Regions from separate parts of the Anoxybacillus sp. P3H1B genome, predicted to be linked through region 3. Evidence: riboswitches for the same ligand, from Rfam matches in the RefSeq annotation. Region 3 holds a riboswitch; each other region holds the start of a gene.

Region 1 (3,281 bases), on a different contig from region 3:
CGTATGTCTCGTTTCAATTCGGGCGCCCTTGAAATAGGAAAATTCACGGCCATCATATAGCAAATCAACCGCTGCATTTTCAACATCATCGTGGCCTCCTTTAATGACCACGTACGTGACTCCGATTTTGTGAAGCTGTTTTGCCGCTTCTTGGCGTTCCTCTAATGTGCGGATCTTCATCCCCGTCAATACTTCTGCCTCTGGAATGTTAGGAGTGGCTACCATCGCCAGCGGCAACAAATGTGTTTTTAACGCTGACACCGCTGCTTCCTGTAAAAGTGGTGCCCCGCCTTTAGCGATCATAACCGGGTCAACGACAAGCCGACGCCAGCCAAATTGCTTCACCTTTTTCGCTACGGCTTGGATGATATCTGCATTAAACAACATGCCCGTTTTGACGGCGTCTGCTCCTAAGTCCGTACCAATGGATTCAATCTGCTGCTCAACGGCTTCTACAGAAAGCGGATACACTCCCTGCACGCCAAGCGTATTTTGCGCCGTTACCGCCGTTAATGCAGACATTCCAAAGACGCGTAACTCTTGAAATGTTTTTAAATCCGCCTGAATGCCGGCTCCACCTCCACTGTCTGACCCAGCAATCGTTAATGCTTTATAAACTTGATTCACCATGTCTCTCCCCTTCATTCAACTTTGGTAAAGGATCCATATTGACTAATGGCCTCCGCGCCAACTTTGGCCAACTGATTTAAAAAGGCGATTTGAAAGCTTCCAGGCCCATACTCTGCCGCTTCATCAGCAGCTAGTTGCGCCGCCACGCCATAGCTGACAAGCGCCGCTGTTGCCGCTGCTGCATAGTCCTTTTCAACAGCCGCAAACGCTCCGATTACAGATGTGACAAGGCAGCCTGTCCCAGTGACTTTTGTTAACAGCGAATGACCGTTATGAACCACATAAACCGTCGCTCCGTCTGTGACAACATCGTCCTTTCCGGTAATAGCGACTGTCATTTTTAACTGCTGTGCTGCTTTTTTCGCTAGTGCCACCACATCGCCGCTTCCTTCGGCGGCATCCACTCCTTTAATCTCCCACCGCTCGCCGATAACATTCGCGATTTCTGCTGCATTGCCGCGGATGACGGCAATATTTAATTGACGGACTATTTTTCGGGCGGTTTCCGTGCGATATGGCGTCGCTCCCGCTCCAACCGGATCGAAAATCACAGGAACTCCCTGTTCATTTGCTGCCTTGCCGGCAATCAGCATCGCTTCAATTTCCTGTTCATTTAGCGTGCCGATATTTAAAACAAGCGCTCCGGCAATTCGCGCCATATCCGCTACTTCTTGCTTGGCATAGGCCATCACTGGTGAAGCGCCAAGCGCAAGCAGACCATTTGCTGTAAAATTGGTCACAACTACATTTGTGATGTTATGCACAAGTGGATTAGCCTTGCGCACTTGATCGAGTACTTCTGCCACATGTTGCAAATTCATCTTTTCCATCCTCTCCCTTATTCGTTTGTCCAGCTGGATTTGCAAATAAAAATGCACTTTGCGCGTAAGCAAAGTGCATCTATATCGCCTCTATCACTTTCCCTACGCTGGCATTACCCAACAGGTTCAAACGGTCAACGGCGGATGATAGCCGTACTCTCAGCCTGATTCCACAGACTCCCGTATCCTTTTCACTGTTTACAAGCACAGTCTACCCCTTCTCGCCCGAGAATGCAAGCAAAAAATTATGTGCTCCCTCCCGGCAATGATTCCGTTCTTCTTGGCTCTTCATGAAACGAGGAAGATCGCGGCAATGGCAAATTAAATAAATCTAAATCCACAATATAACGAGGGCGCCGTTTCGTTTCTTTATAAATCTTTCCGATGTATTCACCGATTAGCCCAAAAGCAATCAGCTGCAATCCTCCAAGCAGCCAAATCGATGTAATCAACGATGTCCATCCCGTTTGTGTGTGACCGGTCCATTTTAAAAACAGGAAGTAAGCACCAAATAACAGGCTGACAAAAAAAGAAACAAACCCGATCATGGAAATAAAACGAATAGGTGTCACACTAAATGACGTAATACCGTCAAGAGCAAAGGAAATCATTTTTTTTAGCGGATATTTTGTTTCACCGGCAAGTCGTTCCTTTCGATCATAATAAACAACAGTTGAACGAAATCCAAGCAATGGAACAATTCCTCGCAAAAATAAATTGGCTTCTTCAAATCGTTCCAGCTCTTCAACCGCCCGCCTGCTCATCAAGCGGTAATCGGCATGATTATATATAAGGTGAACGCCCATCGCCTTCATCATTCTATAAAATCCCTGTGCTGTATGACGCTTGAAAAACGTATCTGTATCGCGGCGGTTGCGAACCCCGTATACAATCTCATACCCTTCATGAAATTTTTGTACAAACTGGCGGATGACCGACACATCATCCTGTAGATCGGCGTCAATGGAAATGATACAATCTGAGCGAGTTTTTGCGGAAAACAAACCAGCTAATAACGCATTTTGATGGCCGGCATTATGGGCAAGCTTGACCCCTTTGACCTCCGGATAATGCAAACTCGCTTTGTAAATGATCGTCCATGTTGCATCTCGGCTTCCATCATCGACAAATAGTAAAGCACTATATTCGGAAATAAGCCGCTCCCTGACAAGCTGCTCGCGCAGTTCGCGCAGCTGCCGAATCGTTTCCGGAAGCACTTCTTCTTCGTTGTAGCAAGGTACAACAATCGTTAATACAGGTTCGCTCATGATGCTCTCCTCCCTATGATGCTAGTTTGTATAAATAAATCGTCCATGCGGATTCCTTGGAATGAAACACTTTCTCAAGCCGTAGCTGATTTTGGGCTGCGTTTTCGATCGGAAGCGCCGAAAAAATATAACGGCCGCCCATCTTGCGGAATACATCGGTATTCAGCTCTAAATGTTGAATTTTCTTCTTTGAATTCTTTTTAAACATGTAGTGCTTGCCAAGCTCATCGACAAATAAATAGCAACGGCCGCCCCACTTATCGAAATACTTGCGCAGCGTCTGGTTTTTTGCTAGCTCAGGAGCAATGATTTGCCGAAATTGATGTTTATATTCAAGCGGATAAAAATTGTTGTACGTATCCAGCGTATAAAAGCCGTTATATTGAGCAATGGCCGGATGAATGCCGATGCTGGCAACGCGGTATGTATCAACGGGCCGCGCGATATAACGTTTAATTTCCGCGAATTGTTTTTCAGCGTAGAACTGGCGAAACGACGGCTTATTTTGATACATAATTTCTTCGTTAAATATAGCTAAAATAAAAAGCTGCAGCGCAAGCGC
Region 2 (3,281 bases), on a different contig from region 3:
TCAGCTACTTTGAATTATCGTCGTTTTGTTGCACCGATTGCGATCATTAATGACTATTTAGAAAAAATGACGGAAGGCGATTTATCTGTGCGAGTTCCTGTGGAGAGTGTCAAAGAACTGAGGCCGATCGCTCTTTGCATGAACGAAATGGCCAAAACATGGGGTGAGGTCATGGCGCATATGAAGCGCCATTCAGATGAGATGACGTTATTTGCCGAGCAGCTTTCCCATAATACGGAGCAAACAACAAAAGCGACGGAACAAATTGCAACAACCATGGAAAACATCGTATCTCACTCAGACCAACAAGCCAAGATGACAAAAGAAACGTCTTATTCCATGAATGAAATTTCCAGTTCTTTACTGCAAGTCGCTGCGAATACAGAACAGGTGACTACGAATGCAGGCGAAATGTTGATGAAAGCGGCATCAGGAAAACAATCGATTGAAAAAATGGAAGAGCAAATGCGTTTTATTCATGAGCATGTCCAATTGCTCGGTCAAATCATTAAAGGATTAGGAGAACGTTCTACTGAAATCGGCCAAATCACGCAAGTCATCACAGGGATTTCTTCACAAACCAACTTGCTCGCATTAAATGCGGCAATCGAGGCAGCGCGGGCGGGAGAGCAAGGGAAGGGATTTGCCGTTGTCGCTGATGAAGTGAGAAAGCTGGCGGAGCAATCGGCACAATCCGCCCAGCAAATTACAAAATTAATTGATGACATTCAACAAGAAACCGATAAAGCCATTGGGTCAATGGATGTTGTTGCCGATGAAGTTTCTCAAGGGCTTCATGTCGTTCAAACAGCCGGACTTTCCTTTGAACAAATCCGGCGATCTATTAACGGGGTCAATGAACAAATTGAAGGAGTTTCAGTCGTAATTCGCCAAATGACGCAAAGCGCCCAGAACGTTGCTTCAGCCATTGAACATATGGCAGAAATCGTGGAACAATCGTCAGCGGGCTCTAGCCATATTTCAGCAGCGACCCAAGAACAGATGGCTTCTATGGAAGAAATCGCTTCTTCTGCTTCTGCGCTGAATGAAATGGCTGGAGAAATGCAGAATCTATTAGGGAAATTTCGGGTATAGGAAAACATAAGAAAAATGTTTACATAAATGAATAAATATGCTAAACTTTCCCTAAAAGTAAATAATGGATCTACTAGGGGAGTCCAATAGCTTGGACTGAGAGAAGAACGCGCGAAAGTTCTTTGACCCTTTGAACCTGATCTGGGTTATGCCAGCGTAGGGAAGTAGATAGTGGGAGTATGGATTGTTGCATATACTTTGCGCTATTTGTTGATTCCATCGGGTTCTCTTTTTGGAGAACCCGATTTTTGCTTTTTCCCCACCGTCTTTTTTTCGTACGTTTTGGTGTAGCCCTTAGATCGAATGAAACAAAAAGGAGGAAGGGTTGCATGCAAAACGTTTTATCTTCTATGCCGTTTCCAGCCAGTAAAAAAATGTATGTAGAAGGATCGCGTTCTGATATTCGCGTTCCTATGCGTGAAATTACGCTAAGCCCAACCAAGACGGAAGCCGGAGAGTCTAAAAACGATCCGATCTGTGTATATGACACGAGCGGGCCGTATACCGACACGGAATTTCAAGCGGACATTTACCGCGGGCTTCCTGAACTGCGCAAACGTTGGATTTTAGAAAGAGACGATGTCGAGGAATACGAAGGACGGCCAGTGCGTCCAGAGGACAACGGCCTCTCCAAAGGAAAGGAATCGAACATCTATCTTCCCTTTAAGCGGACGCCGCTACGTGCCAAAAATGGCAAGGCAGTCACACAAATGCATTATGCGAAACGCGGGATCATTACTCCGGAGATGGAATTTGTCGCTATTCGGGAGCAGATGGATCCAGAGCTGGTCCGTCAAGAGATCGCGGCCGGGCGGGCGATTATACCAGCCAATATCAACCATCCGGAAAGTGAACCAATGATTATTGGGAGACGTTTTCATGTCAAAATTAACGCTAATATCGGCAATTCAGCCGTCACTTCATCAATTGACGAGGAAGTGGAGAAAATGCTCTGGGCTGTCCGCTGGGGAGCAGATACGATCATGGATTTATCAACAGGAAAGCAGATTCATACGACGAGAGAGTTTATTATTCGTAATTCCCCTGTTCCAGTTGGGACGGTTCCGATCTATCAAGCGTTGGAAAAGGTGAATGGAATAGTTGAAGATTTATCGTGGGAAGTTTATCGCGATACACTGATTGAGCAGGCTGAACAAGGAGTTGACTATTTTACGATTCACGCTGGGGTATTGCTTCGTTATATACCGTTGACCATTGGAAGAACAACAGGAATTGTGTCGCGCGGTGGCTCGATTATGGCGCAATGGTGTTTGGCCCATCATCAGGAAAATTTCTTATACACTCATTTTGAGGAAATTTGCGAAATTTTAAAGTCCTATGATATCGCCATATCGTTAGGAGACGGTTTGCGGCCTGGATCGATTGCCGATGCGAATGATGAAGCGCAATTTGCAGAATTAGAGACGCTTGGCGAGCTCACTCAAATAGCATGGAAGCATGATGTCCAAGTGATGATTGAAGGGCCTGGGCATGTGCCGATGGATAAAATCAAAGAAAATGTCGACAGGCAGATGGAGATTTGCCATGGTGCGCCATTTTATACGCTTGGTCCGCTGACGACGGATATCGCCCCGGGATATGACCATATTACATCAGCGATCGGTGCGGCAATGATCGGCTGGTATGGAACCGCGATGCTTTGTTATGTGACGCCGAAAGAGCATTTAGGATTGCCGAATAAGGAGGATGTGCGCCAAGGAGTGATTGCTTATAAAATTGCGGCGCATGCTGCTGACTTAGCGAAAGGGCATCCAGGAGCGCAAATGCGGGATGATGCGCTGTCGAAAGCGCGCTTTGAGTTTCGTTGGAACGACCAATTCCATCTCTCGCTGGACCCGGAACGGGCTAGGGAATATCACGATGAGACACTCCCGGCGGAAGGGGCGAAGGTGGCTCATTTTTGTTCCATGTGCGGCCCCAAATTTTGTTCGATGAAAATTTCCCATGATTTGCAAAAAAGCATAAAAGAGGACGGGATGAAGCAAAAAGCGAAGGAGTTTGTTGAAACCGGTTCGAGACTTTATCAATGATAAGCTCAATAAGGACATGGATTTGTCTTGCTGACGGATCACGCGGTGCGTATGAAGAGGAGCATCTGGTTCATTCACAGAAAAGCCTTTCCCGGCCAATATGGCGGGAAAGGCTAAAAAGTAATCAGTCTTTGC
Region 3 (3,281 bases):
AAATGCTTGGGCCGAAACGGCCGATGCCCGTTCGGTGTCAGTCGAGCTTTCTTTGCGTTTGCTTGAAGGGGTTCATGGACGTTGGACACAGCTGCTTGAATCGTTGGCAACAGAAGATTTTCAAAAAACGTTCTATCATGAAGGGACCAAAACGAAAATCGATTTATATACATTTGTGGCTATGTATGCTTGGCATGGGAAGCATCATACTGCACATATTCAACAATTGCGCCAGAAAAAAGGATGGTGAAATGACGGACATCGTGCTTGATGTCCGTCATTTGCGTGAATGCACTTCGTAGATGGCAAATTTTAAATAATCGCCTTCATCGGCAGCAAGCAACTTCGGATGATCATAGCCGGCTCCGCTCCAATGGACTTGGCGCAAAATTTTTTTTGCATCAAACGCTGCTTCTTCCACCATCGCTTGAAACATATCAGCATGGACATGGTAGGAGCAGCTGGCTGTAACAAAAAATCCCCCATCCTTTACTAATTTTAAACCGTTTAAGTTAATGTCCTTATATCCGCCCAAGGCCTTTGGAACAGCGTGGGCCGATTTGGCGAATGCCGGAGGATCAACAATCACGACATCCCACTGCTTTCCTTCGTGAACGGCTTCTCGCAAATAATCGAACGCATTGGCGACAACGAAATCAACGTTCATAAAACCGTTTAGTGCTGCGTTTCGTTTCGCTGTCTCAATCGCGTGCTCGGAAATATCGACAGCGGTGACATGCTTTGCTCCGTATAAACAAGCATTGAGCATAAACGAGCCTGTATGGGTGAAACAATCCAAAACGGTTGTATCCGTGTCGATGAGCGGACGAATGGCGGCGCGGTTTTGCCGTTGGTCAAAGAAAAACCCTGTTTTTTGCCCGTTTTCAATATCAACGATGTATTTTACCCCGTTTTCTTCAATGATCACTTCTGTATCGCATGTGCCGTACCAAAATCCTTTTTCTTGCTCAAGTCCTTCTAACTCGCGGACATATACATCATTGCGCAAGTAAATCGCTTTTGGTTGAAATACTTCAAGCAAGCCTTTTAAAATCCAGTCTTTTCGCTTTTCCATTCCAAGGGAAAGAATTTGCACAACAAGTACATCTTCGTATTTATCAACAATAAGCCCCGGCAAAAAATCGGCTTCACCATAAATGGCGCGACAAGAACGGACACCCGGAATCATTCGTTCCCGATATGCCCATGCTTGACGAATCCTTTCCACGAAAAATGTTTCGTTCAATTCTTCGTCTGCATGGTGAGTTAAGACGCGCACAATCATTTGTGAGCGAGGATTAATAGATCCCTTTGCGAGAAAGTAACGCTGATGGTTATAGACGTTCACAAAATCGCCTGGTTCAAAATCACCTTCAATGTAGTCTACTTCACTTTGAAAAATCCAAGGATGGCCTTGCTCCAGCCGCTTTTTGCGCTTTCGCTTCAAAAAAACGTTTGCCACATTCTTCACTCCATTAAATTAAGTTATTTGCCTTCTCTATCATACAGAATTGACGATCAGGAAGCAATGATAGGAGGGGAGACTTGACAATCATATGAACAGTGATATGATAAATTTAAATAACTTTATATCCATGCTTTTAATCATCCACTAGGGGTGCCTTTAGATAGGCTGAGATCAAAGTGTGCCTTTGAGACCCTTAGAACCTGATCTGGATTATGCCAGCGTAGGGAAGTGGAAGTGGCGTACTCGCTTTATAAATGTTTGTAAACCACTTTCTTTGCGCTTGCGAAAGAAAGTGGTTTTTTATTGATTCAAGCATGGATGTGTTTCCAAATAAAGGAGGGATTGACATGTCATTTTCACAGTTATTGCGTCAAAAGGTAGACGCTATTTGGGAGGCAAGCTTTCATCATCCATTCGTCAAGGAGCTTGGTGAGGGAACGCTCAATCTGGCGTGCTTTCGCTATTATGTTTTGCAAGATTCCTATTATTTAAGCCATTTTGCTAGAGTACAAGCGCTTGGAGCTGCACGAGCGGTTGATTTGGCAACAACAGCGCGCATGGCGCATCATGCGCAAAATACTCAGCAAGCGGAACTATCTTTGCATGAGAAGTTTGCAAAGCAGCTCGGAATCACGGAGGAGGAAAAAGCTTCGTTCGTTCCGGCACCGACGGCTTACGCCTATACTTCTCATTTGTACAGGGCAGCGTATGAAGGTCATTTAGGCGATGTGATTGCTGCTATTTTACCATGCTATTGGCTTTATTACGAAATTGGTGAGAGATTAAAGCATTGTACGCCGCAGGAGCCGATTTATCAAGAATGGATTGCCGCTTATGGATCGGAATGGTTCCGTCAGTTAGTGGAAGAACAAATTCAGCGATTAGATACGGTAGCAGAAAACGTGTCGGAAGCGGATCGCAAGCGAATGGAACAGCATTTTATCATTAGCAGCCAATACGAATATTCATTTTGGGAAATGGCGTACCGTTTAGAAACATGGCCAATTCAAGGAAAGGAGAAAGTAAAGGATGCAGACAACCAAGGGATTGAAATTAGCTGATATTTTAATTACAATTGTCATTTCCATTGTATTTGGAATTGTGTATAAGCTATGGGGACCATTCTACTATTTTGTTAAGCCGTTTGGCTTCCATCTTGATCAACTCATTTATGGAATGTGGTTCATTGCCGCTACTGTTGCCTTTTTAATTATTCGCAAGCCTGGTATTGCCCTTTTGGCGGAAATTGCTGCTTCATCAAGCGAATTTGTGACCGGCTCTGAGTGGGGACTTGAAGTATTGATTTACGGTGTCGTACAAGGATTGTTTGCAGAGCTTGCTTTCGCTGCGTTCCGCTATAAGCGATTTGATGTGTTTGTTGTGTCGCTTGCGGCGATTGGCTCAACCATTGGTTCGTTAATTATGGACTATTATAAAGGATACATTGAAGCGCTGGCTCCATGGAATTTAACATTGTTCTTTGTTGCGCGGTTTGTTGGCGCGATTTTAATTTCCGGCGTGTTTGCTTCCTCTTTAGTGAAAGCACTTGAAGCCACTGGAGTGACGCAAATGGTTCGTTCCGCATCAAAAGAAGATTATGATCAGCTAGACCGTTAAAGGGTGAAGAAAATGGAACTCGTAGCTTTTGTTGACCAGCTGCGGCTCAAATTCCCCGGAAAAGAAGGCTTGCTGTTTAAAGACTTGTCAGTTTCTTTTTCAAGAGGGGAGAAAGTATTGCTGTTAGGTCCATCTGGATGCGGCAAATCGACGCTGTTGCAAGTGCTTTGCGGATTAATTCCGCATTCAGTGGACA

The links. Region 3 has a riboswitch for thiamine pyrophosphate ahead of tenA (thiaminase II). Riboswitches for the same ligand answer to the same signal wherever they lie in the genome.
Region 1: it holds a riboswitch for thiamine pyrophosphate, as region 3 does, so the genes downstream of both, thiM (hydroxyethylthiazole kinase) here and tenA (thiaminase II) in region 3, are expected to answer to the same signal.
Region 2: it holds a riboswitch for thiamine pyrophosphate, as region 3 does, so the genes downstream of both, thiC (phosphomethylpyrimidine synthase ThiC) here and tenA (thiaminase II) in region 3, are expected to answer to the same signal.

What each region holds. Positions count from the first base shown of each region.
Region 1 covers NZ_LPUG01000015.1:135,355-138,635, reverse strand. The annotation lists gene thiD (bifunctional hydroxymethylpyrimidine kinase/phosphomethylpyrimidine kinase) at 1-630, opposite strand, end outside; gene thiM (hydroxyethylthiazole kinase) at 642-1,451, opposite strand; TPP riboswitch at 1,534-1,645, opposite strand; gene AT864_RS09830 (glycosyltransferase family 2 protein) at 1,697-2,719, opposite strand; gene AT864_RS09825 (DUF6044 family protein) at 2,733-3,281, opposite strand, start outside.
Region 2 covers NZ_LPUG01000010.1:15,512-18,792, forward strand. The annotation lists gene AT864_RS03630 (methyl-accepting chemotaxis protein) at 1-1,095, shown strand, start outside; TPP riboswitch at 1,161-1,275, shown strand; gene thiC (phosphomethylpyrimidine synthase ThiC) at 1,425-3,146, shown strand; gene AT864_RS03640 ((2Fe-2S)-binding protein) at 3,271-3,281, opposite strand, start outside.
Region 3 covers NZ_LPUG01000012.1:108,546-111,826, forward strand. The annotation lists gene AT864_RS07855 (YfiT family bacillithiol transferase) at 1-250, shown strand, start outside; gene AT864_RS07860 (class I SAM-dependent rRNA methyltransferase) at 278-1,462, opposite strand; TPP riboswitch at 1,605-1,712, shown strand; gene tenA (thiaminase II) at 1,816-2,529, shown strand; gene AT864_RS07870 (ECF transporter S component) at 2,498-3,085, shown strand; gene AT864_RS07875 (ABC transporter ATP-binding protein) at 3,098-3,281, shown strand, end outside.